Regions from separate parts of the Pseudomonas citronellolis genome, predicted to be linked through region 1. Evidence: predicted binding sites of a transcription regulator. Region 1 holds the regulator's gene; each other region holds the start of a gene.

Region 1 (10,312 bases):
GCAGCAGCAGGTTGGCCATGCCCACGCCGTAGATGGTGGCGACGAAGGCCACGGCGATGCCGTTGCCCAGCTGGCTGGGGTCGGCCAGGTTGCCCATCACGTGGATCAGGCCCATGACCGCGCCGATGATGCCGATGGTCGGCGCATAGCCGCCCATGGCCTCGAACACCTTGGCGGCCTGCAGGTCGCGGCCTTCCTGGTTGAACAGGTCGACTTCGAGGATGCTGCGGATGGCCTCCGGCTCCACGCCGTCCACCAGCAGTTGCAGGCCCTTGCGGGCGTAGGGGTCGGGCTCGGCGTCGGCGATGGTCTCCAGGCCCAGCAGGCCTTCCTTGCGCGCGGTCATGCTCCAGCCCACCACGCGGTTGATGCCGCCGGCCAGGTCGACCTTCGGTGGCAGCACTATCCAGCGCAGCAGGCTCAGGGCACGCTTGAGCACCAGCACCGGGGTCTGCACCAGGGCCGCGGCCAGGGTGCCGCCGACCACGATGAGCGCCGCCGGGCCGTTGGCCAGGGCGCCGATGTGCCCGCCCTCGAGGAAGTTGCCGCCGATGATGGCGACCAGCGCGAGGATCAGGCCGACCAGGCTCAGCACATCCATCAGCCACAGGCCTCGGAAAGGTGCCGACCGATGTCGTCGAGGCTGTACACGGCGTCGGCCAGGCCGGCCTTGGCGATGGCCATGGGCATGCCGTAGATCACGCAGCTGGCCTCGTCCTGGGCCCACACCTGGCTGCCGCTCTGCTTGAGCATCCGCGCGCCCTCGCGGCCGTCGGCGCCCATGCCGGTGAGCACCACCGCCAGGACCTTGTCGCCGTAGGCCTTGGACGCCGAGCCGAAGGTGACGTCGACGCAGGGCTTGTAGTTCAGGCGCTCGTCGCCGGGGAGGATGCGCACCACCCCGCGCGAGTCGATCATCATCTGCTTGCCGCCGGGCGCCAGCAGGGCCAGGCCGGGGCGCAGGTGGTCGCCGTCCTCGGCTTCCTTGACGCTGATCTTGCAGAGCTTGTCCAGGCGCTCGGCGAAGGCCTTGGTGAAGGCCGCCGGCATGTGCTGGATGAGCACCAGCGGCGCGGGGAAGTTGGCCGGCAGTTGGGTCAGCACCCGCTGCAAGGCTACCGGCCCACCGGTGGAAGTACCGATGGCGACCAGCCGGTAGGGCTTACGCTTTGGCGCGGCGGAGGCCGCCGGGGCCGAGGCAGGCGCCGGCTGTGTGGAGGCGCGCGGCGCGCTGCTGGCCGGCGCCGGGGCGCTGGCGCTGCTGCTCGGCGCGCTCAGGACCGAGGCATAGCGGCGGTTGGCGCGGGCGATGCTGTGGACCTTCTCGCAGAGCAGTTGGCGCACCTTCTCGGGGGTGCGCGAGATGTCCTCGAAGTTCTTCGGCAGGTAGTCCACCGCGCCGGCGTCCAGGGCGTCGAGGGTGACGCGGGCGCCTTCGTGGGTCAGCGAGGAGAACATCAGGACCGGCGTCGGGCAGCGCTGCATGATGTTGCGCACCGCGGTGATGCCGTCCATCAGCGGCATCTCGTAGTCCATGGTGATGACGTCGGGCTTGAGCGCCAGCGCCTGCTCGATCGCCTCGCGGCCGTTGGTGGCCGTGCCGACCACCTGGATCTGCGGGTCGGCGGAAAGAATCTCCGAGACGCGGCGGCGGAAGAATCCCGAATCGTCCACTACCAGGACTTTGACAGCCATAAACACTCCTGATTAAAGCCTTGCGGGCGCGCGGGCGTCCCCGCGCGCCGGATCAGATACGCCGCGCGTAGCGCTTGAGCATGCTCGGCACATCGAGGATCAACGCGATGCGCCCGTCGCCGGTGATGGTCGCCCCGGCCATGCCCGGGGTGCCCTGGAGCATCTTGCCCAGGGGCTTGATCACCACTTCTTCCTGGCCCACCAGTTGGTCGACCACGAAGCCGATGCGCTGGGTGCCCACCGAGATGATCACCACGTGGCCCTCGCTGGATTCGTCGCACTCGGCGCCCGGCACCAGCCAGCGCTTGAGGTAGAACAGCGGCAGGGCCTTGTCGCGGACGATCACCACCTCCTGGCCGTCGACCACGTTGGTGCGCGACAGGTCGAGGTGGAAGATCTCGTTGACGTTGACCAGCGGGAAGGCGAAGGCCTGGTCGCCCAGCATCACCATCAGCGTCGGCATGATCGCCAGGGTCAGCGGCACCTTGATGACGATCTTCGAGCCCTGGCCCTTGGCCGAGTAGATGTTGATGATGCCGTTGAGCTGGGAAATCTTGGTCTTCACCACGTCCATGCCGACGCCGCGGCCGGACACGTCGGAAATCTCGGTCTTGGTCGAGAAGCCCGGGGCGAAGATCAGGTTGTAGCAGTCGGACTCGCTCAGGCGCTCGGCGGCGTCCTTGTCCAGCAGGCCCTTCTCCACCGCCTTGGCGCGGAGGATGTCCGGGTCCATGCCCTTGCCGTCGTCGGAGATCGACAGCAGGATGTGGTCGCCCTCCTGCTCGGCGGACAGCACCACCCGGCCGCCACGCGCCTTGCCGGCGGCCTCGCGCTCCTCGGGCGACTCGATGCCGTGGTCCACGGCGTTGCGCACCAGGTGCACCAGCGGGTCGGCCAGGGCCTCGACCAGGTTCTTGTCCAGGTCGGTTTCCTCGCCCACAAGCTCCAGGTTGATCTCTTTCTTCAGGTTGCGCGCCAGGTCGCGCACCAGCCGCGGGAAGCGTCCGAAGACCTTCTTGATCGGCTGCATGCGCGTCTTCATCACCGACATCTGCAGGTCGGCGGTGACCACGTCGAGGTTGGCCACGGCCTTGGCCATGGCTTCGTCGCCGCTGTTGCTGCCCAGGCGCACCAGGCGGTTACGCACCAGCACCAGCTCGCCGACCATGTTCATGATCTCGTCCAGCCGCGCGGTGTCCACGCGCACCGTGGTTTCCGCCTCGCTGGCGCTCTTTTCATGGGCCGGCGCGGGAGCTGCAGCCTGGCGCGGGCTCTCCGCGGGCTTGGCGGCCGGCTTGGGCGCGGGCTTGGGTTTGGCTACGGCGGCCGACTCGGCAGCCTTGGCCGGCGCGGGGGCGGCTTGCGGGGCCGGCGCGGCAGCGGCGTCGGCACTGAACTTGCCTTTGCCGTGCAGTTGGTCCAGCAGCGCCTCGAATTCGTCGTCGGTGATGTTGTCGCCGCCAGCGGCGGGCGCCTCGGCTTCGGCCGGCGCAGCGGAGGCGACCGGCGCGGCGGGTTCTTCCGCCGCACCGCCGAACTTGCCCTTGCCGTGCAGCTGGTCGAGCAGCGCTTCGAACTCGTCGTCAGTGATCTCGTCGCCAGCGGCCGGCGCTTCGGCCGGAGCGGGCGCGGCGGCGGCCGGCTCTTCCGGCTGGCTGCTGGCGCCGCTGAACTGGCCCTTGCCATGCAACTGGTCGAGCAGGGCTTCGAATTCGTCGTCGGTGATCTCGTCGCCGGCGCCGGCAGCCTCGGCCTGTGGCGCTTCAGCCTGCGGCGGCTGTTCGGCCGGCGCGGCCTGGCTGCTCGGCTGCAGGGCGTCGAGCAGCTGCTCGAACTCGGCGTCGGTGATGTCGCCATAGGCGGCCGGTTCGGCGGCGGGCTGCGGCGCGGCGGCTTCTTCCTGTTCCTGGGGCGCGGCTTCGACGGCGTCATCGTCGCCCGGCTCGGCCAGGCGCGCCAGCGCGGCGAGCAGCTCCGGGGTGGCCGGGGTCGGCTCTTCCTGGTCGCGGACCTGGGCGAACATGACGTTGACCGTGTCCAGCGCCTGCAGGACCACGTCCATCAGCTCGGAGGTGACGCGGCGCTCGCCCTTGCGCAGGATGTCGAAGACGTTCTCCGCGATGTGGCAGCACTCCACCAGGGCGTTCAGCTGGAGGAAGCCGGCGCCGCCCTTGACGGTGTGGAAACCACGGAAGATGGCATTGAGCAGGTCCATGTCGTCGGGCCGGCTTTCCAGCTCGACGAGTTGCTCGGACAGTTGCTCGAGAATCTCGCCGGCCTCCACCAGAAAGTCCTGGAGGATCTCATCATCGGCGTCGAAGCTCATTCGGTGCTCCCCACGGTGTGTTCACACACCTCAAAAACCAAGGCTGGACAACAGGTCATCGACATCGTCCTGACCGGATACGACGTCCACTCTCTTATCGGCAGCAACCTGCGGACCTTCACCCTTGGACGATCTTTCTTTTTCCACCGCCGTGCGCAGGCCCTCGTGGTCGTGCTCGATGCCGGCGTAGCGATCCACCTGCCCAGCCATCCAGACCAGCTTGACCAGGTTGCTCTCCACCTCGGTGACCAGCTTGGTGACGCGCTTGATCACCTGCCCGGTGAGGTCCTGGAAGTCCTGCGCCAGGAGGATGTCGTTCAGGTGCGCGGAGAGCTTGCGGCTGTCCTGGGCGCTGCTGTAGAGGAAGGCCTCGACGCGCTTGGCCAGCTCGCGGAAGGCCTCCGGGCCCAGCTCGCGGCGCATGAAGCGCGACCACTGTTCCTGCAGCTCCTTGGCCTCGCCCTCGATGTGGCCGACCAGCGGCGTGCACTCTTCCACCAGGTCCATGGTGCGGTTGGCCGCTTTCTCGGTCATCTGCACCACGTAGGACAGGCGGTCGGTGGCGTCGGCGATCTGCGACATTTCCTCGGCGTGGCGCGAGCGCGGGTCGATCTGGAAATTGACGATGGCGTTGTGCAGCTCGCGGGTGAGCTTGCCGACCTCCTGGTAGAGGCCGCGGTCGCGGGCTTCGTTGAGCTCCTGGATGAGCTGCACGGCCTGCTGCACTTCGCCGCGCTCCAGGCTCTCGACCAATTCGCGCGCGTGTTTCTTCAGGGTCGACTCGAAGTCGCCCCCCTTGGATTCGTTGACGAGATCCATGACGCCCTCTTGGTCGGCTTCAGCCGCCGACCCGCTCGAATATCTTCTCGATCTTCTCTTTCAGCACCTGGGCGGTGAAAGGCTTGACCACGTAGCCGTTGACCCCGGCCTGGGCCGCTTCGATGATCTGGTCGCGCTTGGCCTCGGCGGTGACCATCAGCACCGGCAGGTGCTTCAGGCGCTCGTCGGCGCGTACCGCGCGCAACAGGTCGATGCCGGTCATGCCGGGCATGTTCCAGTCGGTGACGAGGAAGTCGAAGTTGCCGCTGTGCAGCATGGGCAGCGCGGTGGTGCCGTCATCGGCTTCCGCGGTGTTGGTGAACCCCAGGTCACGCAGGAGGTTCTTGATGATGCGCCTCATCGTGGAAAAGTCGTCCACGATGAGAATTTTCATGTTCTTGTCCAAACCTGCCTCCGTCCAGTCCCGGCGCGCCGTGGCGGGCGCGCCTTGAATACCCTTGGGCGGGCGCCTTGGCGGCGCCTGCCGTGTTGCTTGTCGGTGGCGGGGTGCCCCGCCCTTTTCGCCGCCCTCATAGCAAAGGGCCAGCAGTGTCGAACCGACGGGATTCTATACGCCCCGCCGGAAAAATCCGTTACTTCCTTGCGCCCACCGGTCGCTCAGTGCGCCCGCCACTCCGAAAGCCGGGCCCGCAGGCGCGCGGCGCACTGGCTGTGCAACTGGCTGACGCGCGACTCGCTGACCCCCAGCACCTCGCCGATTTCCTTGAGGTTGAGCTCCTCGTCGTAGTACAGCGCCAGCACCAGGCGCTCGCGTTCGGGCAGCTTGGTGATGGCGTCGGCCAGCGCCTGCTGGAAACGCTCGTCCTCCAGGCCGTGGGAGGGCTCGTTGTCCAGGTGCGTGGTGTCTTCCGCCGGGCCCTGGGCGCCTTCCTGCAGCAGGTCGTCGAAGCTGTACAGGCGGCTGCCCTGGGTGTCGCTCAGGATCGCGTAGTAATCGTCGAGACTCATATTGAGTTCGGCAGCGACCTCCTGATCTTTAGCATCGCGTCCGGTCCGCGCCTCGATGGTGCGGATGGCGTCACTCACCATGCGGGTGTTGCGGTGCACCGAACGCGGCGCCCAGTCGCCCTTGCGCACCTCGTCGAGCATGGCCCCGCGGATGCGGATGCCGGCATACGTCTCGAAGCTGGCGCCCTTGCCCTGGTCGTACTTCTTCGCCGCTTCGAGCAGGCCGATCATTCCGGCCTGCATCAGGTCTTCCACCTGCACGCTGGCCGGCAGCCGGCCCAGCAGGTGGTAGGCGATCCGCTTGACCAGCGGCGCATAGCGCTGGATCAGCTCTTCCTGGGCATTGCGCGCCTGCGTCTTGCTGTACATAAGCGCTCCGGAGCCGCTCATCATACGGTCGAACCCGTGGTGGGATGCTGCACCAGGCGTTCGACGAAGAACTCCAGGTGCCCGCGCGGGTTGGCCGGCAGCGGCCAGCTGTCGACTTTCTGGGCGATGGCGCGGAAGGCCAGCGAGGCCTTGCTGCGCGGGAAGGCTTCATAGACCGAGCGCTGCTTCTGCACGGCCTTGCGCACCGACTCGTCGTAGGGGATGGCGCCGACGTACTGCAGCGCCACGTCGAGGAAGCGGTCGGTGACCTTGGTCAGCTTGGCGAACAGGTTGCGCCCTTCCTGCGGGCTGTGTGCCATGTTCGCCAGCACGCGGAAGCGCGTCATGCCATAGTCGCGGTTGAGCAGCTTGATCAGCGCATAGGCATCGGTGATCGAGGTCGGTTCGTCGCAGACGACCAGCAGCACTTCCTGGGCCGCGCGGACGAAGCTGACCACCGAATCGCCGATGCCGGCGGCAGTGTCCACCAGCAGCACGTCGATGTTCTCGCTGATGTCGCTGAAGGCCTGGATCAGCCCGGCGTGCTGCATGGGCGAGAGCTGCACCATGCTCTGCGTGCCCGAGGCCGCCGGGACGATGCGGATGCCGCCGGGGCCCTGGAGGATCACGTCACGCAGGTCGCATTCGCCTTCGATGACGTCGGCCAGGGTGCGCTTGGGCGAAAGCCCCAGCAGCACGTCGACGTTGGCCAGGCCGAGGTCGGCGTCCAGCAGCATGACGCGGCGGCCGAGGTCGGCCAGCGCCATCGCCAGGTTCACCGAGACGTTGGTCTTGCCGACGCCACCCTTGCCACCGGTGACCGCGATTACCTGAACGGGATGCATACCCATAGTCTTACCTTGTCTCTTCATCGTCCCCGGCGCGTCTGGCGCCTGGGTCTGCCGGTCGCGGTGCTCTCCCGCCACCAGCGCTTACGGATCTGCTCGAGCATCCGTATCCGCCTGGCGCCCCGCGTGCGGGGGCGCCCCTGGAATCCGTCAGCCGACGTGTCGCGCCGGCTGCTGGTAGAGGCCGGCGAACATGCCGGCCATGGTGTCTTCGCACGGCTCCTCCGGAGCCTGCAGGCTGACCGCGCGGCTGACCAGCTGGTGCGCGCGCGCCACCTGCAGATCATCCGGAATTCGCGGCCCGTCCGCCAGATAGGCAACCGGCAAGCGTTGTGCTATCGCCAGCGCCAGGGCCTCGCCCAGGCTGCCCGCCTCGTCCAGCTTGGTCAGTATGCAGCCGGCCAGGCCGCAGCTGCGATAGGCGTGCAAGGCGGCCTTGAGCACCTGGCTCTGGCTGGTCGCGGCCAGCACCAGGTAATTCTTCACGTTCAGGCTCTGCGCCGCCAGGGCTTCCAGCTGCATGCGCAGCGCCGGGTCGCTGGCCGGCAGGCCGGCGGTGTCGATCAGCACCAGGCGCTTGCCCGCCAGCGGCGCCATGGCCTGCAGCAGCGACTGGCCGGGGTCGACCAGGGTCACCGGCACGTTGAGGATGCGGCCCAGGGACTTGATCTGCTCCTGGGCGCCCAGGCGGAAGCTGTCCATGCTGACCAGCGCCAGGTTGTGCGCACCGTACTTGAGGACGTAGCGCGCCGCCAGCTTGGCCAGGGTGGTGGTCTTGCCCATGCCGGCCGGGCCGACCAGGGCGATCACCCCGCCCTGCTCCAGCAGGTCTTCGTCGGGGGTGCGGATGGCGCGCGCCAGGTGGGCCAGGAGCATGCGCCAGGCCTGCTTGGGCTCGGCGATGGAGGCCACGCGTTCGAGCAGCTGGCGGCTCAGGTCCGCCGGCAGGCCCATGCGCTGCAGGCGGCGCCACAGGCCGGCCTGCTTCGGGCGCCGGTGCTGCAGCTGGCTCCAGGCGATGGAGCCCAGCTGCACTTCGAGCAGCTCGCGCAGGCCGTTGAGTTCGAAGCGCATGGCGTCCAGCGCCTGCTGGCTGACGGCGGCCGGCGCGGCGGCGGGCGCCGGGGCGGCCATGGCCTCGGCCAGGCTCGGGCGCCTGGCCGGCTCGGCGCCGTACAATTGACGGTCCTTGCGCGCGGTGGCGGCGGCGCGCACCGGGCTGTCCAGCTCGGCGCGGGCCTGGGCGATGCGCGCCTGGGTCTGGCGCAGCTCGGCCTCCAGCGCCGGGTTCGGCTTGCTGGCCGCTGCCGGCGGTTGATAGTCCAGCGCCGCGGTCAGCTCGACACCGCCGGCGACCCGGCGGTTGCCGATGATGGCGGCATCCGCGCCCAGCTCGTCACGGACCAGTTTCATGGCCTGACGCATATCGGCGGCGAAGAAGCGTTTAACCTGCATGGCGCTGTCCTTCAGTTCTGTCCAACGGTGGCGACGATGGTGACTTGCTTGTTATCCGGAATTTCCTGGTAGGCCAGCACGCTCATGCTCGGCACCGCCATCCGCGCGAAACGCGACATCATCGCGCGGATCGGCCCGGCCACCAGCAGGATCGCCGGCTTGCCGAGCATTTCCTGGCGCTGCGCGGTCTCGACCAGCGAGCGTTGCAGTTTTTCCGCCATGCCCGGCTCCAGCAGAATGCCGTCTTCCGAACCTTGCCCGGCCTTCTGCATACTGTTCAGCAAGATCTGTTCCAACCTGGGCTCCAGGGTGATCACGGGCAGCTCCGGCTCTAGTCCCACAATGCCTTGGACGATTGCGCGGCTCAGCGCCACGCGTACCGCTGCCACCATGGCGGCGGGATCTTGACTCTTGGCGGCAACGTTGGCGATGGCCTCGGCAATGGTGCGGATGTCGCGCACCGGCACCTGCTCCTGCAGCAGGTTCTGCAGGACCTTGAGCAGGGTGGACAGGGAAATCAGCCCCGGAACCAGTTCTTCCGCCAGCTTCGGCGAGGTCTTGGCCAGCAGTTGCAGCAGTTGCTGGACTTCCTCGTGGCCGAGCAGCTCGTGGGCGTGCTTGTGCAGCACCTGGTTGAGGTGGGTGGCGACCACGGTGCTGGCGTCCACCACGGTGTAGCCCAGGGATTGCGCCTGGTCGCGCTGGCCGGGCTCGATCCACACCGCTTCCAGGCCGAAGGCCGGGTCCTTGCCGGCGATGCCGTTGAGGGTGCCGAACACCTGGCCGGGGTTGATCGCCAGCTCGCGGTCCGGGTAGATCTCCGCTTCCGCCACGCTGACGCCCATGAGCGTCAAACGATAGGCGTTGGGCAGCAGGTCGAGGTTGTCGCGGATGTGCACCGAGGGCATCAGGAAGCCCATGTCCTGGGACAGCTTCTTGCGCACGCCCTTGATCCGCGCCAGCAGCTGGCCGCCCTGGTTGCGGTCCACCAGCGGGATCAGCCGGTAGCCGACCTCCAGGCCGACCATGTCCACCGGGGTGACGTCGTCCCAGCCCAGCTCCTTGGTTTCCTGGCTGCGCTGGGCCGGCAGCAGCTCCTGCTGGCGCTGGGCTTCCTGGACCTCGGCCTGGGCCGCCTTGCGCTGGCGCTGGACGATCATCCAGGCGCCGCCGGCGGCTACGGCGCCGAGGCCGATGAAGGACACGTGCGGCATGCCCGGGACCAGGCCCATGGCGATGAGGATGGCGGCGGAGATGGCCAGCGCCTTGGGCGAGGCGAACATCTGCCGGTTGACCTGCTGGCCCATGTCCTCGGAGGAAGACACGCGGGTCACCATGATCGCCGCGGCGGTGGACAGCAGCAGCGACGGCAGCTGCGCCACCAGGCCGTCGCCGATGGTCAGCAGGGCGTAGACCTTGCCGGCGTCGCCGAACGACATGGAGTGCTGGATCACGCCGATGGCGACGCCGCCGATCAGGTTGATGAAGAGGATCAGCAGGCCGGCGACGGCGTCGCCGCGGACGAATTTCGAGGCACCGTCCATGGAGCCGTAGAAGTCGGCTTCCTGGGCCACCTCGGCGCGGCGCTTCTTGGCCTCGGCCTGCTCGATGAGGCCGGCGTTGAGGTCGGCGTCGATGGCCATCTGCTTGCCGGGCATGGCGTCGAGGGTGAAACGCGCGCTCACCTCGGAGATCCGCCCGGCGCCCTTGGTGACCACCACGAAGTTGATGATCATGAGGATGGCGAAGACCACGATGCCGACCACGTAGTTGCCACCAATCACCACTTCGCCGAAGGCCTGGATCACCTTGCCGGCGGCGGCGTGGCCAT
Region 2 (10,312 bases), 2.6 Mb from region 1:
TGGCCGCGAGCCCCCGCCCCTGCGCGCCGAGCATTTCGCCGGCGCGGGCGTGCAGCCAGACGGCCAGGCAGGCGGCATCGAAGGGTTCCAGTTTCTGCGCCAGCAACGCACCGACTATCCCGGACAGCACGTCCCCCAGGCCGGCGGTGGCCATGGCCGGATGACCATGGGAGCACAGCGCCAGGCGGCCGTCCGGCGCAGCGACCAGGCTGCCGACGCCCTTGAGCACGGCCACCGCCTGGTAGCGGCTGGCCAGTTCGCGCGCGGCGGCGGCCCGGTCGGCCTGCACCTCGGCGGTGGAGCGGCCCAGCAGGCGCGCCGCCTCGGCGGGATGCGGGGTGATCACCAGGCTGCCCGACGGGCGCTGCACCTGGCCCTCGGCCAGCAGGTTGAGCGCATCGGCGTCCCACACCTGGGGCAGGCCCAGGCTCGCCGCGGCGCTGGTCAGGCAGCGGCCCCAGGCGTTGCGGCCGATGCCGGGGCCGACCACCAGCACGCTGGCGCGCTCGGCGGCGCGCAGCACCTCGGCGGACGAGGACAGACCACGGGTCATCAGTTCCGGGCAGCGCGCCAGCGCCGCCGGCACGTGGGCGGCGCGGGTGGCGACCGAGACCAGGCCGGCGCCGCTGCGCAGGGCCGCTTCGCCGGCCAGCAGGGTGGCGCCGCCCATGCCGTGGTCGCCGCCGATCAGCAGCAGGTGGCCGAACAGGCCCTTGTGCGCCGCCTTCGGCCGCGGCGCCAGCTGTGCCAGGCTGCGGGGCGCCAGGCGCGTGGCCTGGGCCTCCTCGGGCAGTTGCGCGGGGTCGGCGGCCAGGTCGTCGAAGACCAGCTCGCCGCACTGGTCCGGGCCTTCGCCGGTGAACAGGCCGAACTTGAGGCCGATGAAGGTCACCGTCAGGTCGGCGCGCACCGCGCAGCCCAGCACCTGGCCGGTATCGGCGCTGAGGCCGGAGGGGATGTCGATGGCCAGGACCGGCAGGCCGCTGGCGTTGATCCGTGCGATGGCCGCCGCGTACGGGTCGCGCACCGCGCCACCGAGGCCGGTGCCGAGCAGCGCATCCACCAGCACGCCATGCAGTTCGGCGTGTTCGTGCCAGGGCAGGATGGTCACGCCGGCGGCCAGGGCCTCGGCGTGGGCGGATGCGGCATCGCCGGCCAGCCGCGCGGTGTCGCCCACCGCCAGCACGCGCACGTTCCAGCCGGCGCGCTGGGCCAGGGCGGCGACCAGATAGCCGTCGCCGGCGTTGTTGCCGTGCCCGGCCAGCACCGTCAGGCGCCCGGCGTCCGGCCAGCGCCGGCGCAGGGCGCGCCAGGCGGCGTGGGCGGCGCGCTGCATGAGTTCGAAGCCGGGTGTGCCGGCGGCGATCAGGCGCGCGTCGAGGTCGCGCACCTGCCGGGCGCTGTACAGCGCGGTCGGCAGACTGTCGTGAGGGTGCGAATTCATCGGGTTTCCGCGGGGAATCGGGCGCCGGTCGGCGCGGTCTGGCAGAATTATACCTACCCCGGTCCCGCTTTCCCGCCCCCGCATGCACGATTCCACACCCGATTACAGCGCCATCGCCGAGCGCATCAAGGCCTGGGGCCGCGAGCTGGGCTTCCAGCAGGTCGGCATCGGCGGCCTGGACCTGGCCAGCCACGGCGAGCACCTGCAACGCTGGCTGGCCGCCGGCTACCACGGCGAGATGGACTACATGGGCGCCCACGGCAGCAAGCGCTGGCGCCCGGACGAGCTGGTGCCCGGCACCCTGCGGGTGGTCTCGCTGCGCATGGACTACCTGCCCGGCGACACGCGCATGGCGCAGCGCCTGGCCGAGCCGGAGAAGGCCTACGTATCGCGCTACGCCCTGGGCCGCGACTACCACAAGCTGGTGCGCAAGCGCCTGCAGCAGCTGGCCGAGCGCATCCAGCAGGAGGTCGGCCCCTTCGGCTACCGCGCCTTCGTCGACAGCGCGCCGGTGCTGGAGAAGGCCATCGGCGAGCAGGCCGGGCTCGGCTGGATCGGCAAGAACACCCTGCTGCTCAACCGCAAGGCCGGCAGCTACTTCTTCCTCGGCGAACTCTTCACCGACCTGCCGCTGCCCCTGGACGAGCCCCACGGCAGCGAGCACTGCGGGCGCTGCAGCGCCTGCCTGGACATCTGCCCGACCAACGCCTTCGTCGGCCCCTACGTGCTGGACGCGCGGCGCTGCATCTCCTACCTGACCATCGAGCTGAAGGGCCCGATCCCCGAGGAGCTGCGCGCGCCCATGGGCAACCGGGTATTCGGCTGCGACGACTGCCAGATCGTCTGCCCCTGGAACCGCTTCGCCCGGCCCAGCGAACAGGGCGACTTCCAGCCGCGCCACGGGCTGGACAATGCCGAGTTGGCCGAGCTGTTCCTGTGGAGCGAGGACGAGTTCCTCAGCCGCACTGAAGGCTCGCCGCTACGCCGCGCGAGCTATGAAAGGTGGCTGCGCAACCTGGCGGTGGGGCTGGGCAATGCGCCGTCGAGCATTCCGGTGATAGAGGCGTTGAAGGCGCGGCGGGAGTTTCCGTCGGAGTTGGTGCGCGAGCACGTCGAGTGGGCGCTGCGGCGGCATGGGATCGCCCCTACACCTTCCGGCAATGCCCCGTAGGATGGCGTTGAGCGAAGCGATACCCATCGCCATGACCGCATGGGTATCGCAAGCTCAACCCATCCTACGAAAAGCACTTCAAATGCACCTTCGAGCACTCCAGTGATAGAGGCGCTGAAGGCGCGGCGGGAGTTTCCGTCGGAGTTGGTGCGCGAGCACATCGAGTGGGCGCTGCGGCGGCATGGGGTGGGACGGTAGGGGTTCTGCTGGCTGGGTTCGGAGCGCGTCCTGAAGAGCCCCTCTCCCCAGCCCTCTCCCTGAAGGGAGAGGGGGCTTGTCCGTGCCGAAAGAAGGAATGGTTTCAGCTGGAAACCATCGGAGTTGCCGGCTAACTCCAGAGCATCCAAGCACTCCGAACGGTCCCCTCTCCCTTCAGGGAGAGGGTTAGGGAGAGGGAGCGGAGCCAAGCCGACACACCTCAGCCACCTGGAAACCCCGTTCGCGAGCAAGCTCGCTCCTACGAAAAACCAGCGACTCAGACCTTGATGAAGGTCTCGCGGTAATAGCGCAGCTCGGCGATGGATTCGCGGATGTCGTCCAGCGCCAGGTGGGTATTGCCCTTCTTGAAGCCATCCCGCACCTGCGGGGCCCAGCGCGCCGCCAGTTCCTTGAGGGTGGAGACATCCAGGTTGCGGTAGTGGAACCAGGCCTCCAGCTTCGGCATGTACCTATAGAGGAAGCGGCGGTCCTGGCAGATGCTGTTGCCGCAGATCGGCGAGGCGCGCTTGGGCACCCACTTTTCCAGGAAGGCCAGGGTCATGGCCTCGGCCTGGGCGGCGTCGATGGTGCTTTCGCGCACGCGCTGGGTCAGGCCCGACTGGCCGTGCTGGCGGGTGTTCCACTCGTCCATGCCGGCGAGGGTCTCCTCGCTCTGGTGTACGGCGATCACCGGGCCTTCCGCGAGAATGTTCAGCTCGCTGTCGGTGACGATGGTGGCCATTTCGATGATCACGTCCCGGTCCGGGTCCAGGCCGGTCATCTCCAGGTCGATCCAGATCAGGTTCTGTGGGTTCTGCATGCTGCGCTCCTCGGCTCAAGCCCCCTAGTTTAGCGGGAAGCGCGCCGGGGCATGCTAAACTCGCCGGCGATTTTTCACTCGGGTTCCCTATGGCCAAGCGTCATCTCACCCGCCGGCAGAGCTGGCGCATCGAAAAGATCCAGGAAGAGCGCGCCGCGCGTGCCGCCAAGCGCGAGTCGCGGGCCCTGGAAGAGCTGGAAGGCGGCGACCTGGGGCCGGAGCAGAACGGCCTGGTGATCGCCCACTTCGGCGTCCAGGTGGAAGTCGAGGCGCTGGAGGGCGAGCACGCCGGCGAGGTGCTGCGCTGCCACCTGCGCGCCAACCTGCCGCCACTGGTGACCGGCGACCGCGTGGTCTGGCGCCCGGGCAACCAGGGCATCGGCGTGATAGTCGCGCAGCTGCCGCGCACCTCCGAGCTGTGCCGCCCGGACATGCGCGGCCTGCTCAAGCCGGTGGCGGCCAATGTCGACCGCATCGTCATCGTCTTCGCCCCGCGCCCGGAACCCCACGCCAACCTGATCGACCGCTACCTGATCGCCGCCGAGCACGCCGGCATCCAGCCGCTGCTGCTGCTGAACAAGGCCGACCTGATCGACGAGCAGAACGCCGGGCAGATCGACGCCCTGCTGGGCACCTACCGCGACCTGGGCTACCCGCTGCTGGAGGTCTCGGCTTTCAACGGCCTGGCCATGGACGCCCTGCGCGCGGCGCTGAACGATCACGTCAGCGTGTTCGTCGGCCAGTCCGGGGTGGGCAAGTCGTCGCTGGTCAACGCCCTGCTGCCGGGGGTGGACACCCGCGTCGGCGACCTCTCGGAGATCACCGGCAAGGGCACCCACACCACCACCACGGCGCGGCTGTTCCACTTCCCCGCCGGCGGCGACCTGATCGACTCCCCCGGCATCCGCGAATTCGGCCTGGGGCACGTCACCCGCGACGACGTCGAGGCCGGCTTCATCGAGTTCCGCGACCTGCTCGGGCACTGCCGCTTCCGCGACTGCAAGCACGACCGCGAGCCCGGCTGCGCGCTGCTCAAGGCGCTGGAGGAAGGCCGCATCAGCCCGCAGCGCATGGCCAGTTATCGGCACATTCTCGCCAGCCTGCCGGAAACGGATTACTGATCAGCGCCCGCGCTCCGACAACTTTGTCGGAGCGCCAGGCCCGCCTTCACTGCTTCTTCAGCTCGTCCAGCTTCAGCTTGCCGTCATCGAACAGGTTGAGCTTCTCGCGCACCTGTTCGGCGGGCAGCGGCTGGGACGCGGGCGTGGCGCCCTGGGGCGGCGTCGGCGCGGCCCCGGCTGGCGTTGCCGCCCCGGCAGGAGAAGTGGCCGGCTGGCTGGCCGCCGGCTCCTCGGCGGTGCCGTCCTGGCCCTCGATGGCGCGTTGCGCGCGCTTGGTCAGGACGATGATGTCGATGCGCCGGTTCACCGGGTTCAGCGGGTTCTTGCGGTCGAACAGCTGCGACGAGGCGTAGCCCACCACCCGGGCGATCTGCCCTTCCGGATAGCCGCCGGCCACCAGGGCGCGGCGCGCGGCGTTGGCGCGGTTGGCCGACAGCTCCCAGTTGCCGAACTCGTCGCCGGCGTAGGGCTTGGCGTCGGTGTGGCCGCTGATGCTGATCTTGTTCGGCACCTGCTTGATGGTCTCGGCCATGGCCAGCAGGATGTCCTCGAAGTACGGCTGCAGGCGCGCGCTGCCCAGGTCGAACATCGGCCGGTTCTCGGCGTCGACGATCTGGATGCGCAGGCCGTCGCGGGTGATCTCGAACAGGATCTGCTCCTTGAAGCGGCGCAGCGTGGGGTTCTCGTCGACCTTGTTCTGCAATTCCTGGAGCAGCAGCTCCAGGCGCTCGTGCTCGATCTGCTCGGCCTGGCGCTCGGCTTCGGCGGGGTTGACCTCCTTCTCCGACTCCGGGCTGATGCGCGTCTCGTCCGCCTCCGGCTGCGCCTGGATCTGCGGGTTGAGGGTCTTGTCCGGGGCCGGCGTCGGCGTGCCGCCGAGGTCGATCACGTAGGGGCTGGCGCTCTCGGTGAAGCCAATGGGGTCCTGGAAGTAGCCGGAAATCGCCTTCTTCTGCTCGGGGGTGGCCGAGGACAGCAGCCACAACACCAGGAAGAACGCCATCATCGCCGTGGCGAAGTCGGCGAAGGCGATCTTCCAGGAGCCGCCGTGGTGACCGGCGGCGTAGCGCTTGACGCGCTTGACGATGATCGGCTGGTTGTTATCCATCGCTTAGCGCCCGCGCACCGCCTGCTCGAGCTCGGAGAAGCTCGGACGGTGCGCCGGCAGCAGCACCTTGCGGCCGAACTCCACCGCCAGCGACGGCGGCATGCCCGAGGCCGAGGCCACCAGGCAGGCCTTGATCGCCTCGTAGAGGTTCAGCTCTTCCTTGGCGTCGTGCTCCAGGGCGTTGGACAGCGGACCGACGAAGCCGTAGGCGGCGAGGATACCGAGGAAGGTGCCGACCAGCGCCGCGGCGACGTGGTGGCCGATCTCCGCCTGGCTGCCCTGGCCGAGCAGGGCCATGGTGATCACGATGCCGAGCACCGCGGCGACGATACCGAAGCCGGGCAGCGCGTCGGCGACGCGGGTCACGGCGTGGGACGGGTGCTCCAGGTCTTCCTTGAGGCTGCCCAGCTCCATGTCGAACAGGCCTTCCAGCTCGTGGGGCGCCATGTTGCCGGAAGACATGATGCGCAGGTAGTCGCAGATGTAGGCGGTCATGCGCTCGTCCTTCAGCACCGCCGGGTACTTGCTGAAGATGGGGCTGGAAGCGGGTTCCTCGAGATCGGCCTCGATGGCCATCATGCCTTCGCGGCGGCTCTTGTTGAGGATTTCGTAGAGCATCCCCAGCACTTCCAGGTAGAAGACGTGGGTGAAGCGGTTGCTGAACATCTTCGGCGCCTTCTTCAGCACCGTCATGAAGGTGCTGCCGGGGTTCGCCTGGAGGAAGGCGCCCAGCGCGGCACCGCCGATGATCAGCACTTCGAAGGGCTGCACGATGGCCATGATCTTGCCGCCGGAGAGCAGGTAGCCGCCGAGGACGCTGCCCAGCAGGACAATGATGCCGATGATTTTTGCCATTGAAGAGTCGACTGGAACGGTGGACGGGACGGGAGCGCCAATATGCGCCACCCTCTTGTTATCGGAGAAACCGCGCAAGACTATAGGCTGCAAATTGTAAAAACCAGTTCGGCGGCCCCAGCATGCCCATCCAGACACCCGACCCGCAGCGCCTCGCCTCCTGGCTCCAGTTGCTGGAGGAGTTGCCGCTGCCGGTACCCGCCGAACAGCACGAGCGCGTGCGCCGCGCCCTGGCGGACAACCGCCGGTCCCTGCGCGACATCGTCGACCTGCTGCAGGACAGCCCGACCCTGGCCCTGGCCATCCTGCGCGAGGCCAACCGCGCGCGCATGGCCCGGGACAACCCGGCGGAAAGCCTGGAAGTGGCGCTCAGCCGCCTCGGCCTGGCGCGCGCCGCGGCCCTGCTGGAAGGCCTGCCCAGCGTGCCCGCCGCGCAGATGCCGCCGGCCCTGGGGCAGATGCTGCTGATCAGCCGCCACGCCATGCAACAGGCCAGCGGCCTGTTCGCCAGTCGCCTGGCGCGCCTGTGGCAGGAAATCCACTGGGGCAGCCTGTTCATCCTGGCGCCGGTCTGGGCCCTGGCCACGGCGCGCCCGGACCTGCTCGAAGAATGGCAGCAGCAGGTGCTCGGCGAAGGCCGCGCCAGCGCCGAGGTGGAGCAGGAGCTGCTGGGCATGCGCCTGCTGCCGCTGTGCGCGGCCCTGGCCGAGCGCTGGCGCCTGCCGGAGTGGATCGGCCAGGGCCTGCGCCTGCTCGGCGAGGACCACGAACTGCTGGTCCGCGCCCTGCACCTGGCCCACGCCGAAAGCGAGCCGCTGGCCCAGCAGCAGCGCCTGGACGCCGACCCCGAGCTGGCGCGCTGGCTGACGCGCCCGGCCAACACCATCCTCCTGGCCAACAGCCTGGCGATGGCCGCGCACCAGTCCTGGGGCGGGCCGCACATGCTGCGCTGGCAGCGGCTCACCGCGCTCTACCTGCAGGAGCCACTGGAGGCGCTGCAGCAACAGGTCCACGCCCTGGCCGTGGAAAGCGCCCGCAAGGACGCCGACGCCCGCTACTGGCATCCGGCCCAGGCGCTGCTCTGGCCCTGGGACAGCCAACGCTGGCTGCCGCGCCACGCGCCCACGTCCGAGCCCACGGCGACGAACGCGCCCGCCCCTGCCGCCGGCAACCCCGAGCAATGGCGCCGGCTGTGCGCCGAGCTGCTGCGCACGCCCAGCCCGTTCGGCAACCTGGTGCCGCTGCTGGAATGCGCCAGCGAAGCCCTGCACGCCTGCGGCCTGGCCCGCGCCGTTCTGCTGTTCGCCGACCGCCAGCAAAACCTGCTGCAGGCCCGCCGCAGCTTCGGCCTGGCCCCCGCGGAGCAGAACCTGCAACTGCCGGTGGCCGGCAGCCAGTTGCTGCGCCGCCTGCTGGAGCGCCCGGCGCGCCTGCACCTCACCCCGGCCAACATGGCCGAGTACTCCGCGCTGCTGCCCGGCCGCCTGAAGGCGGCGCTGCCCGGCAACCACCTGCTGCTGCGCTCCCTGGCCCGCGGCCCGCGCGTGGTGATGCTGGTGGTCGCCGACCGCAACGGCCACCCCATCGGCGAGGTCCAGGGCCAGGCCTTCGACAAGACCTGCCAGTGCATCGAGCGCGCCCTGCAGCAATTCGGCGCACCTGCGGCCCAGTGACACGCCCTGAAGCGATTGCCCGCCAGCGCCCCGCGCTTTTTCGTTAAACTGCGGGGTTTCGCGGGTAGCCCAGGGCGCCAGCTCACGCCATCCCGTCCCCCGTACCCGCCCTCAGGGAGATGCCGACATGTCCGCCTTTTCCGACCTGCCCCTGGTGATAGAACCGGCCGAGCTGGCCGCCCGCCTAGACGCTCCCGAGCTGATCCTGGTCGACCTGACCAGCCCGGCGCGCTACGCCGAGGGCCACCTGCCCGGCGCCCGCTTCGTCGCCCCCGCGCGCACCCAGTGGGGCCTGCCGCCGGCGCCCGGCCTGCTGCCGGCCAAGGCCGACCTGGAAGCGCTGTTCGGCGAACTGGGGCACAACCCGGACGCCGTGTACGTGGTCTACGACGACGAAGGCGGCGGCTGGGCCGGGCGCTTCATCTGGCTGCTGGACGTCATCGGCCACCAGCGTTACCACTACCTGGACGGCGGCTTGCACGCCTGGCTGGCCGAGGGCCGTGAGCTGAGCCAGGCGGTTCCGGCGGCGGCCGGCGGCCCGTTGCCGCTGACGCTGCACGACGAACCCACCGCCACCCGCGAATACCTGCAGAGCCGCCTGGGCGCCGCCGACCTGGCCGTCTGGGACGCGCGCAACCCCAGCGAATACAGCGGCCAGAAGGTGCTGGCGGCCAAGGCCGGACACATCCCCGGCGCGGTCAACTTCGAGTGGACCGCCGGCATGGACGCGGCCCGCGCCCTGCGCATCCGCACCGACATGGCGCAAATCCTTCGCGACCTGGGCATCACCCCGGACAAGGAAGTGATCACCCACTGCCAGACCCACCACCGTTCCGGCTTCACCTACCTGGTGGCCAAGGCCCTCGGCTACCCGCGGGTCAAGGGCTACGCCGGCTCCTGGTCGGAATGGGGCAACCACCCCGACACCCCCGTAGAGGTTTAAGGAATGTCGTTCAAAGATCGTCTGTTCATCCTCGGCCAGTACCTGCTGCCGCATCACCTGCTGTCGCGCCTGATCGGCTGCGCGGCCGAATGCCGCGCAGCCTGGTTCAAGAACCGCCTGATCGGCTGGTTCGCCCGCCGCTACCAGGTCGACATGCGCGAGGCGCTGGTGGAAGACCTGCAGGCCTACGAGCACTTCAACGCCTTCTTCACCCGCGCCCTGAAGGACGGCGCGCGGCCGCTGGACGAAACGCCCGGCGGCGTGCTCTGCCCGGCCGACGGCGCCATCAGCCAGCTCGGCCCGATCGAGCACGGGCGCATCTTCCAGGCCAAGGGCCACAGCTTCAGCCTGACCGCGCTGCTGGGCGGCGACGCCGAGCGCGCCGCGCCCTTCATGGGCGGCAGCTTCGCCACCGTCTACCTCTCACCCAAGGACTACCACCGCGTGCACATGCCGCTGGCCGGCACCCTGCGCGAGATGGTCTACGTGCCCGGCCGGCTGTTCTCGGTGAACCAGCTCACCGCCGAGCAGGTGCCGGAACTCTTCGCCCGCAACGAGCGGGTGGTCTGCCTGTTCGACACCGAACGCGGGCCCATGGCCGTGGTGCTGGTGGGCGCGATGATCGTCGCCTCGGTGGAAACCGTGTGGGCCGGCCTGGTCACGCCGCCGAAGCGCGAGCTGAAGGCCTTCGCCTACGACGAAGCGGCCCGCCAGCCCATCCACCTGGAAAAAGGCGCGGAACTGGGGCGCTTCAAACTGGGCTCCACCGCCATAGTGCTGTTCGGCCCCGAGCAGGTCGCCTGGGCCGAACGACTGGCCGCCGGCAGCCCGGTGCGCATGGGCCAGTTGCTGGGCAACGCCCGCCAGGCGTGAGCCGGCGCAGGCCGGGCAGCCTGTATCCGGCCTGTTACCCGAAAGCCAACGGCAGGCCCGCTCCCCAACCAGGGAACGGGCTGTCTTCTCAGGTGGATACTGCTAG
Region 3 (10,312 bases), 2.7 Mb from region 1:
CCGCCCTGCCCGGCCTGTTCCTGCGCGCCGCCGTGCGCCGCGGCCTGCGCGGCCGCAGCCTGCCCACCCGCGGCGTGCGGGCGCCGGTGATGGTCGACGCCCGGAACCTGGAGCACTACCGCCAGGTGTGCGGCTTCAGGAACGACCACCTGCTGCCGCCGACCTACCCGCACATCCTCGCCTTCGGCCTGCAGATGGGCCTGCTCACCGACGCCCGCTTCCCCTTCCCGCTGCTGGGCCTGGTGCACCTGGAGAACCGTATCAGCGTGTTGCGCCCCCTCGGCGGCCTGGGCCCGTTCCAGGCCAGCGTGCGGGTGGCCGACCTGCAGCCCCACGACAAGGGCGTGACCTTCAGCCTGATCACCCAGCTGCACGACCAGCTCGGCCTGCTCTGGGAAGGCGACAGCCGCCTGCTGTTCCGCGGCATGCGCCTGGAAGGCACGCCGCCGGAACGCGAGGAGCAGCCCGAGCTGCCGCTGGAACAGATCGACCACTGGCAATGCCCGGCGGACATCGGCCGGCGCTATGCCCGCGTGGCCGGCGACTACAACCCCATCCACCTGTCGGCGGCCAGCGCCAGGCTGTTCGGCTTCCCCCGCGCCATCGCCCATGGCCTGTGGAACAAGGCGCGCAGCCTGGCGGCCCTGGGCGAGCGCCTGCCGGCGGCCGGCTACCAGGTGGAAGTGCGCTTCCAGAAGCCGGTGCTGCTGCCCTCCAGCGTCACCCTGCTGGCCAGCGAGGTGGCCCCGGCCGGGCAGTTCGCCCTGCGCGGCGAGGACGGCCTGCCGCACATGGCCGGCGCCTGGAAACCGCTCGACGCTTGATGCGGCGCCGCTGAAGCCGGAAGCTATGGGGCTCCCAAGGAGCCCCCGATGAACCTCGACGAACTCACCGCGCGCCTGCACGCGATCCGCGACCACAACGACTGGAAGCGCTTCCACAGCCCGAAGAACCTGGCCATGGCCGCCAGCGTGGAAATGGCCGAGCTGGTGGAAATCTTCCAGTGGCTGAGCGAGGACGAGTCGCGCCAGCTGCCCGCCGACAAGCTCGCCCACGCCGGCCAGGAGGTCGGCGACATCGTCCTCTACCTGCTGCTGCTCTGCGCCGAACTGGGCCTGGACATGGACCAGGCGGTGCGCGCCAAGCTGGCCGACAGCGAAAGGCGCTTCGTGCATGGCTGACCGGCATTTCGACGAACTGGCCACGCGCTTCGCCGAGAAGATCTACGGCGGCGCCAAGGGCGCCATTCGCCTGGCCGTGCTGCAGGCCGACCTGGCCGAAGCGCTGCCCGAGCGCCCGCTGCGCGTGCTCGACATAGGCGCCGGCCTGGGCCACATGGCGCTGTGGCTGGCCGAGCGCGGCCACCAGGTGACCCTCGCCGACCCCGCCGCGCCCATGCTCGAAGGCGCCCGCCAGCGCTTCGCCGAGGCCGGCCGCGCGGCCACCTTCATCGAGGCGCCCTGGCAGGCGCTGCTCGGCCAGCTCGACGAACCCTACGACCTGGTGCTGTGCCACGCCGTGCTGGAATGGCTGGCCGAGCCCCAGGCCATCCTCCCCGTGCTGCACCAGCTGACCGCCCGCGACGGCTGGCTGTCGCTGGCCTTCTACAACCGCGACGCGCTCATCTACCGCAACCTGCTCAAGGGCCACTTCCGCAAGCTGCGCAAGCAGCGCTTCGCCGGCGAAGGCCAGAGCCTGACGCCGCAGCAGCCGCTGGACCCGCGCGAACTGGAAGCGGCCATGACGGATGCCTGGAACATCGAGGCGCGCAGCGGCGTGCGGGTGTTCCACGACTACATGCCGCAGGAATTCCAGCACAAGGCCGAGCCCCTGGACCTGGTGGAAATGGAACTGGCCTACCGCCGCCACCCGGCCTTCGCCGGCCTGGGCCGCTACCTGCACTGGCTGTGCCGCCCGCGCGAATAGGTGCACAATCGCCCCATCACCGTCGTCGCCAGCGCCCCGGCGCAGGCGGGAGCCCCGCATGTCGCCACGCCTGATCCTGCTGCCGCTGCTCGCCGCGCTGGCCGCCTGCCAGAGCCACAACCCCTACACCAGCCAGTCGCTACCGCCGCCCCCGGTGCCAGCCCAGGCCAGCGCCCCGGGCTTCGACCCCGGCGCCTACCCGGCCGCGCCGCCGGACTACGGCCGCTACCGCTCGTGGAACTGGACCGGCGCGCCCAGCGGCGCCACCACCTACGGCAGCTCGCTGCAGGACGCGGTCAGCGAAGGCCTCGACCAGGTCGGCCTGCGCCCGGCGCGCCCCGGCGCCACGCCGGACCTGCGCGTGAGCGCGCGGGTCAGCAGCGAGCAGCGCACCCGCCAGGTCACCGACTACTACGGCGGCGGCTACTACGGCGGCTGGAACGATCCCTGGTACGGCGCCTCCATCCCGGTGACGCGGACCTACATAGTGCAGGTCAACGTGGTGCGTATCGAGCTGTACGACGCCCGCGACAACCACGCCGTCTGGGTGGCCTCGGCCGAATACCAGCCCAGCGGCAACCAGAGCGAACAGGCCCGCGGGCTGCGCGAAGCGGTGCGCAAGGCGCTGTCGGGCTACCCGCCGCACTGAGGCGCTTGTCCGGCTTTGCTGCCAGAAAACTGCGGAATAGGGCCGTTTCGAGGCATTCCGCCACTTGCCTTTACGCACGCGCTGAGCTTCGATGAAGACTCTGCCTGGAGTATGCCGATCATGATCCGCCGTCTGTTGTTGCTGGGCCTGCTGCTGGGCCTGGCCGCCTGTGAGACCGTCAACCTCAGCCGCGACTACGATTCCAGCCGCGACTTCGCCGCGTACCGCAGCTGGGCCTGGGCGCAGCCGGCCTTCGAATACCGCCCGGACGACCCGCGCATCAAGAGCGACCTCACCGAGCAGCGCATCCGCTCGGCGGTGGCCGACCAGCTCGACCAGCGCGGCCTGCGCCCGACCCAGGGCAGCGCCGCGCCCGACGTGACGGTGCGCGCCTACCTGATCGTCGACCAGCGCCAGGACCAGGTCACCACCTACACCGGCGGCTACTGGAACGGTTATTGGGGCGGCTACTGGGGCGGCCCGGCGATGGCCGAGTCGCGCACAGTGACCTACAAGGTCGCCACCATCCAGGTCGACCTGCTCGACGGCAAGGACGGCAAATTGGTGTGGCGCGGCAGCGGCGAGCAGATCATGCGCAGCAGCCCGCCGACCCCGGCCGAGCGTGAAGCGGCGATCCGCGAGACCGTGCAGAAGGTCCTCGCCCAGTACCCGCCGCGCGGATGAGCCTGCAGCATCGCCCCGTGGAAGCCGGCGACCTCGCCGAGGTGGCCGGCTTCGTGCGTAGCGCCGACGAACTCTTCTACGCCTACCCCAAGGCCCGCTGGCCGTTCGGCGTCGAACAGCTGGCCGCCGCCGTGGCCGAGCGCCGCGCCAGCACCCTGGCTCTGCTCGACGGCCGCGCCGCCGGCTTCGCCAACTTCTACCAGAGCCTGCCCGGCGAGTACTGCGCGCTGGGCAACATGATGGTCGCGCCCTGGGCCCGCGGGCACGGCGTGGCGCGCTACCTGATCGGCGTCATGGAAGACCTCGCCCGGCGCGACTACGCTGCACCGCTGATGAAAATCTCCTGCTTCAACGACAACGCCGGCGGCCTGCTGCTCTACGCCGGCCTGGGCTATCGCCCGGTGGGCATCGTCGAGCGCCAGGCGCCGGACGGCCGCCGCGTGGCCCTGGTGCAGATGGAGAAAGCCCTTGAACCGGCCTGATATCCAGCGCGTGCTGATCATCGTCAGCAGCGGCCCGAGCACCCCGGCGCGCTGCGCCGCGCCCTTCTACACCGCCACCCTGTTGGCCTGCATGGACGCCGAGGTGACGCTCTTCCTCAGCGGCGAAGGCGTGCAGCTGGCGCGCCAGGACGTGGTGGACAACCTCTACGCCGCCCCTGGCGGCGAACCGCTCAGCCACTTCATCCAGCAGGCCAAGGAAGCCGGCGCGCGCCTGCTGATGTGCCGCGCCCCCGGCGTGCCCATCGACGAAAGCGCGCTGATCGGCGAAATCGACGAAATCGCCAGCGGCGGCGAACTGGCGCGGATGATCCTCGAATACGACCGGGTGCTGACCCTGTGAAACTGCACGGCCTGGAGTTCCCCGACGACCTGCTCTACGCCCCGGACTACAACCTGTGGCTGCGCGAAGAAGCCGACGGCGCCGTGACCCTCGGCCTGAGCGCCTATGGCTGCGCGCTCTACGGGCAGATCTTCGCCTTCACCCCCAAGCGCGATGGCTGGCACATCGAGCGCGACCGCAGCTTCGGCGTAGTGGAATTCGCCAAGGCCGCCTCCTCGGCGCGCTGCCCGCTGGCCGGCACCCTGCTGGTGAGCAACGAGGAAGTGCAGCGCCGCCCAGGGCTGATCAACCTCGACTGCTACGGCGAAGGCTGGATGGTGCGCCTGCGCCCGGACGACTGGGCCTCCGCCAAGGCCGGCTTCGTCAGCGGCCAGGCGGCGCTGGAGGCCTTCGCCGAACGCATGCGCCTGGATGCCTTCGACCCCGAAGGCAACGACGTCCAGGCCCTGCGCCGCGACTGAGCTTAAGCCAGCCATAAGCTTCGCCGGCCTAGGCTGTGCGATCCGCAAGCTCCCCCACAGAAGGAGTCCACCATGCCCCGGCTTCCCGCGCTCGTCCTCGCCCTGCTCGCCCTCTCCGGCTGTGCCGGGCAGAGCAGCTACAACCTCGGCGCCATCGAGTCGCCGGTGAAGGAATCCTTCGGCCTCGACGACGTCGAACGGCAGCCCATGATGGGCGCGCAGTTCCAGCAACAGGGCGGCTTCTCGTCCCAGCAGCAGCGCCTGCTGATGGGCCAGTGAGGCAGTCCTAGTCCACCCGGAAGCCCGCCAGCTGCTGCTGTTGCTCGACCGCCAGGCGGGCCAGCTCCAGGCTCGCCGCGGCGCTCTGCTCGGCGTTCTCCACCACGCTCTGGATGCTGTCGTTGAGCTGGGTGATGTTCTGGCTGATCTCATGGGCCACCGCCGTCTGCTCCTCGGTGGCGGTGGAAATCTGCGCGTTGCCGTCGGCGATGCGGTCGATGGCATTGGCGATGTGCCGCAGCGCCTCGCCGGATTCGCGCGAATGCCGCACGCTGTCCCCGGCCCGCTCGCGGGACTCCTGCATCACGCCCACCGCCTGGCGCGCGCCGCTCTGCAGCGAATCGATCATGCCGCGGATCGACTCGGTGGCCTTCTGCGTGTTGCTCGCCAGGCTGCGCACCTCGTCGGCCACCACGGCGAACCCGCGCCCGGCCTCGCCGGCCCGCGCCGCCTCGATGGCGGCGTTGAGCGCCAGCAGGTTGGTCTGCTCGGCGATGCTCTGGATCACCCCCAGCACGCTGCCGATCTCGTCGCTCTGGCTGTGCAGGCGGTCGATCACCTCGGCGCTCTCCTGCACCGCCTGCGACAGACGCTCGATGGCGCCCAGGTTGGCCTCCACCAGCTCGGTGCCCTGGTGCGCCTCGCGGCGCACGTCCTCGGCCACCCGCGCCATGTCCAGGGCGTTCTCCGCCACCTGCTGCACCGCGGCGCTCATCTCGTGCACGGCGGTGGCGACCATGGCGGTCTGGTCGCCCTGGCCGTTGGCGGCATCGCTGACCTGGGCGCTGATGGCGCTCATCTCCTCCGACGCGCTGGCCAGCTGCACCGAGGCGCCGCCCAGGTGGCGGATCAGCCGCTGGAAGTGTTCGAGCATGGTGTTGAAGGCCTGGGCGGTCTGCGCCAGCTCGTCGCGGCCCACGGCCTCGGCGCGCAGGCTCAGGTCGGAATTGCGCTGCACCGTGGCGATGGTCCGGCCCAATTGTTCCAGCGGGCGGTTGATCGAGCGGCTGACCAGCAGGCTGAACAGCAGCATGCCGACCAGCACCACCACGGCGATGGCCACGAAGCTGGCCTTCATCGCCTGGTAACGCGCGGTGGAGGCCTGGCTCAGCCTTTCGCCCTCGCGGACCTGCAGCTGGGCCAGTTCCTCCAGCGCATCCCCCAGCGGGTCGAAGGCCGCATACAGGCGCCGGATGAAGCTGGCGTCGCTCTCGCCGCGCAGGCTGCCGTCGGTCTGTTCCTGCAGCGTGTCCACCAGCTTGTCCACCGCGGCCATGCGCGCGCGGATGCCGGCCACCATCTGCTGCTCGGCATCGGTCATCTTGCTGTCCTGCACCAGGCGCCAGGAGTCCGCGATGGTCTTGCGCGCCTCGCCGATGGCGCCGCGCAAGACGTCCACGTCGATCACCCCGGAGCGGTACTTGTGCAGCGCATCCACCATGTTCACCGCATAGGCGTTGGAGATCAGGTTGAGCCGGTTCACCGGGCGCATGCGGTCGTTGAACAGCTCGTCGAAATCATCGTTGAGCTGGTCGGCGTTGTACGCCGCCAGCGCCATCACCCCGGCCAGCACCAGCAGGGGCAGGAACGCCAGCGACAGCAGGCGGGTACGTACGCGGATCTGGTTGAGCATCGCATCTCTCCTGGGCTGCTCGAACTCGTGCGCGGACCGCACAACCGCGATCCGCTCGTCTCGGCGAATGGATCGGCCCGCCAGGGGGTAACTGGACCTGAGGATTAAGTAGGAAAAATCCCGCCATTTAGAGAGATGCGTCGCAGGAAAGGGCTGCTAGGGTGAAAGAAACCCCACGCCCGGGAGGCCGGATGCTCCGCCACGCCCTCGCCCTGCTCCTGCTGCTGGCCAGCCTCGGCGCCAACGCCGACCAGCCGGCGCAACCCGGCTTCGTCTACCTCGACCAGGTGCTGCAGCACGCCCATTACGAAGCGCGCTACTACAGCGGCGACAACTTCGTCGGCAGCCGCATCGACGGCTACGAAAGCCCACGGGTGATCCTCACGAAGGAAGCGGCCACGGCCCTGGCCGAAGTGGAGCGCGACGTCGCCCTCAGCGGCCTGCAACTGAAACTCTTCGACGGCTACCGCCCGCAACGCGCCGTGGCCCACTTCCAGCGCTGGGCCGCGGACCTGGCCGACACCCGCACCAAGGACCGCTACTACCCGCACCTGGACAAGGCGGCGCTGTTCCGCGACGGCTACATCGCCAGGAAATCCGCCCACTGCCGCGGCAGCACCGTGGACCTCACCCTGGTCGACGCCAGCACCGGCCAGGAACTGGACATGGGCAGCCACTTCGACTTCTTCGGCCCCATCTCCCACCACGGCACCAACCTGATCAGCGTGCAACAGACGCGCAACCGCGAAACCCTGCGCAGCGCCATGCAACGCCACGGCTTCGAACCCTACGCCAACGAGTGGTGGCACTACACGCTGAAGCAGGAGCCGTATCCCAACACCGCCTTCGACTTCCCCGTGAAATAGCCTGCCAGCTTTTCGTAGGAGCGAGGGGGACGCCTAGTTCTTGCTCGCGAACGTGTTATCCGCTGATTGCGGAGTTGAGGCGGTTCGCGAGCGAGCTCGCTCCTACAAGAGCATGGCCAACCCGCCCACCTCAGGAATAGGCTCAGCCCAAACCTGCAAACGGGAAGACCCATGAGCACCGTCGACGACCAGACCAACCCACACGCCAGCGATCAAAGGACGCAAGACCGCCATCGCTTGCGAAACCGCCTTCTGGCCGGCGCCGAATCCGCTCCCACAGAGCACGCCGATGCGGCCTTCTTCGAGCACCAGCGCAACCGAATCAAGGAACAGAGGAAGAAGCCCTAACAACGACGATGAACCTGCGCACCGGCCCGAACGTCGAACGACAGCCTCTCAGCCAGGACACCCCATGACCCAGCCCCCCACCTTCGACGGCCAACGCTGGAGCAACGCCGAAGCCGACCGCATCGAATTGGCCGAAGCCAACCCGGACTGGCCCCGGCGCTTCGCCGAGGAAGCCGACGCCATCGCCAGCGCCCTGGCCCTACCCGGCCTGAAGATCGAACACTTCGGCAGCACGGCGGTGCCCGGCCTGAAGGCCAAGCCGATCATCGACATCCTCCTGCTGCCCCCGCCCGACGCCGACTGGCAAAGCCTGGTCGCCCCGCTGGAAGCCCTCGGCTACCAATACTGGCGCGACAACCCTGCGCCGCAGCGGATGTTCTTCGTCAAGGGCATGCCACCCCGGGGCCAGGGCAGAACCCACCACGTCCACGTCATGAACCTGGCCGACGCCAACCGCCACCTGATCTTCCGCAACTGGTTGCGCAACCATCCACAGGACGCAGCCGAATACCAACGCCTCAAGGAACAACTGGCAGAACGCTTCCCCACCGACCGCGAGGCCTACACGCAAGGCAAGGACGAGCTGGTGGCCCGGATACTGGGCAAGGCCCTGCAAGAGGGCCGCGACTCAGGTGGATCGGTACAGGGAGCCAGGACGTAGGATGGGTTGAGCGCCAGCGATACCCATGCGGTCGATGATGGGTATCGCTGCGCTCAACGCCATCCTACGTGGTGCAATGCCTGCGGGTTCGCCACTAGAATCCGCCCATCCCCCAGGACTCGGTGAACCTCATGAAGAAATGGATTCTGCTGATCGCCCTCGCCCTGCTCGCCTGGCAGTACATGGACAACCCGTCCTGGCAGAACCATTTCTCCCGCTCAAAGCCAGCTCCGATGAGCGTCGCGGAAGATACCGACGAACCGACCACCGACCTGATGCCGCCGGCGGCAAACACCACACCCGCCAGCCCTGCTCTCAATGTCCGCTGCGATGGCCGCAAGTACTGCTCGCAAATGACCTCCTGCGCCGAGGCCAAGGCGTTTCTACGCAGTTGTCCGGGGATGAAGATGGATGGGGACGGGGATGGGATTCCCTGCGAGGAACAGTGGTGCAGGATGTAGCGTGATTGGGCCGGGCAACCAACGCCAGGCCGGGGCGTGAACCCACGCCGCCAATGATGGGTATCGCTGCGCTCAACGCCATCCTACGGGTGCGACAGCCAGACGTTCGTTCCCAGCCGGCTTCCTTACGAGTCGGATGAGTCCGCGCGCGCCCCAGGAGAGGAGCTTCGATCAGCCCCCTCCTCTTCATAGCCAGGGCTCGTCTGGCCAATCTCTGGCATTACCTCCCCCGTCAAAATCCACCAGCGAAACTGAGGAAATACCTTGGCGATGGCCAGGATTTCCTCTTCCTTGATCTCCCGGTTTTTCGAAGGGTTCTTCAGGTTGCTCCAGGTGTACCGGCTAATGCCTGTCATTTCCTCAAGCTTGGGGAGGCGTATGTCTGTCCACGAGAGAATGGTTATGACGCGCTCTTTGATCATAAGAAATTCATCTATATAAGCTATAGCCAAAATGACTCAAGCCAAATAAGATCAATTTCGACTAGAGCTAAATTGACTCGAGTTAAATCAAAACACCACCTTGCATAGTGCAGTAAAGGCTGAGCATGTGGAAGTACTCACAGCCTGGTCGCACTAGGCATCTCACGGATGAAATTCGCGATGATCAAATTCGACGCTTCTACTGCCATGGCTATGTTGGGCAAGACCATCGATGTGGACGTTCCCCTGCACGAGGCACCCTACCGGGAAAGCTACCGCGTGCGCATCGTAGGGGTAGCACTGACGCTGGAGGATGAACGCCCCTACTTCCTGGTCCGCGATCCAAAAGACCCACGACGTTTTCCGGAAGAGCTGTTATGGAGCGATATCCACAGCCTGCAGGTAATCGACGACAAGGCGACAGCCAGCGAAACCTGAAAGTTATCGCAGCAAAGACAGAAGTGGAGGGAAGTGGCGGAAGGCAGTGAGAGTCGAACTCACCCAGGAACGGCTGCCGTCCCCCACCGGGTTTGAAGCCCGGCCACGCCACCGGGCGTGATTGCCTTCCGTGTTGGCTTGCGCCTTTGCGCCAGAGAGTGGCGCTTGGATGTTGCCATCTTTGTGTCGACGCTGGCCACAGCCTGCGGTTGTCATATCTCCGAATTTTCCGTGGCCTGCAGCGCCAACGCCGAATCCTCCCGAACCCTCCGCTCATTGCCGAACCGCCGGGTAAAGCCGATGCGGTCGAAGTATTCCAGTAGCTGGATGCTGCGCTTGCGGCCTATGCCGATGCGGTCGCGGAAGGCGGCGGCGCGGATCAGGCCTTGTTCGGTGTGGAGTTGCAGGGCTTGTCGGGCCAGTTGGCGGAGGGTTTCGTCGGGGTAGAACAGGTCTTTCACCACTTGGTGCAGTTGGCCGAGGCGGGCGAGTTTGCGTAGCAGCAGGCGCATGGCGGCTTCGTCGACTTGCAGTTCGCGGGCCAGGTCGCGGGTCCACGGCGGGTCGTAGGCGCCGGCTTGCAGCAGGGGGCGGATGCGTTCGCGCAGGGCTTCGTCTTCGGCGCCCAGTTGCACGCGGTG

Evidence for each region. The regulator FliA, encoded in region 1, starts transcription of late flagellar genes. The targets are predictions, from matches to a motif close to CTAAAGTTTNNNNNNNNNNNGCCGNTAA.
Region 2: the regulator FliA is predicted to act here: its motif matches at 6,776-6,803, upstream of motA (flagellar motor stator protein MotA).
Region 3: the regulator FliA is predicted to act here: its motif matches at 6,545-6,572, upstream of PcP3B5_RS26985 (methyl-accepting chemotaxis protein).

The regions. Positions count from the first base shown of each region.
Region 1 is NZ_CP014158.1:1,943,198-1,953,509, reverse strand. Features, by position in the region: gene PcP3B5_RS08910 (flagellar motor protein) at 1-601, opposite strand, end outside; gene PcP3B5_RS08905 (protein-glutamate methylesterase/protein-glutamine glutaminase) at 601-1,695, opposite strand; gene PcP3B5_RS08900 (chemotaxis protein CheA) at 1,748-4,021, opposite strand; gene PcP3B5_RS08895 (protein phosphatase CheZ) at 4,052-4,840, opposite strand; gene PcP3B5_RS08890 (chemotaxis response regulator CheY) at 4,860-5,234, opposite strand; gene fliA (RNA polymerase sigma factor FliA) at 5,459-6,202, opposite strand; gene fleN (flagellar synthesis regulator FleN) at 6,199-7,050, opposite strand; gene flhF (flagellar biosynthesis GTPase FlhF) at 7,177-8,481, opposite strand; gene flhA (flagellar biosynthesis protein FlhA) at 8,493-10,312, opposite strand, start outside.
Region 2 is NZ_CP014158.1:6,341,844-6,352,155, forward strand. Features, by position in the region: gene PcP3B5_RS27750 (bifunctional ADP-dependent NAD(P)H-hydrate dehydratase/NAD(P)H-hydrate epimerase) at 1-1,444, opposite strand, end outside; gene queG (tRNA epoxyqueuosine(34) reductase QueG) at 1,527-2,615, shown strand; partial or broken gene PcP3B5_RS31755 (tRNA epoxyqueuosine(34) reductase QueG) at 2,697-2,813, shown strand; gene orn (oligoribonuclease) at 3,091-3,633, opposite strand; gene rsgA (small ribosomal subunit biogenesis GTPase RsgA) at 3,723-4,754, shown strand; gene motB (flagellar motor protein MotB) at 4,801-5,862, opposite strand; gene motA (flagellar motor stator protein MotA) at 5,866-6,717, opposite strand; gene PcP3B5_RS27780 (HDOD domain-containing protein) at 6,840-8,390, shown strand; gene rhdA (thiosulfate sulfurtransferase) at 8,518-9,333, shown strand; gene asd (archaetidylserine decarboxylase) at 9,337-10,206, shown strand.
Region 3 is NZ_CP014158.1:6,148,538-6,158,849, forward strand. Features, by position in the region: gene PcP3B5_RS26940 (MaoC family dehydratase) at 1-824, shown strand, start outside; gene PcP3B5_RS26945 (MazG-like family protein) at 873-1,181, shown strand; gene PcP3B5_RS26950 (methyltransferase) at 1,174-1,926, shown strand; gene PcP3B5_RS26955 (DUF4136 domain-containing protein) at 1,985-2,575, shown strand; gene PcP3B5_RS26960 (DUF4136 domain-containing protein) at 2,696-3,259, shown strand; gene PcP3B5_RS26965 (GNAT family N-acetyltransferase) at 3,256-3,741, shown strand; gene PcP3B5_RS26970 (DsrE family protein) at 3,728-4,102, shown strand; gene PcP3B5_RS26975 (glycine cleavage system protein H) at 4,099-4,563, shown strand; gene PcP3B5_RS26980 (hypothetical protein) at 4,636-4,842, shown strand; gene PcP3B5_RS26985 (methyl-accepting chemotaxis protein) at 4,850-6,475, opposite strand; gene PcP3B5_RS26990 (M15 family metallopeptidase) at 6,667-7,341, shown strand; gene PcP3B5_RS31900 (hypothetical protein) at 7,513-7,689, shown strand; gene PcP3B5_RS26995 (GrpB family protein) at 7,754-8,350, shown strand; gene PcP3B5_RS31220 (excalibur calcium-binding domain-containing protein) at 8,482-8,811, shown strand; gene PcP3B5_RS27005 (hypothetical protein) at 8,937-9,233, opposite strand; gene PcP3B5_RS27010 (hypothetical protein) at 9,414-9,671, shown strand; tRNA gene PcP3B5_RS27015 (tRNA-Sec) at 9,706-9,801, opposite strand; gene selB (selenocysteine-specific translation elongation factor) at 9,884-10,312, opposite strand, start outside.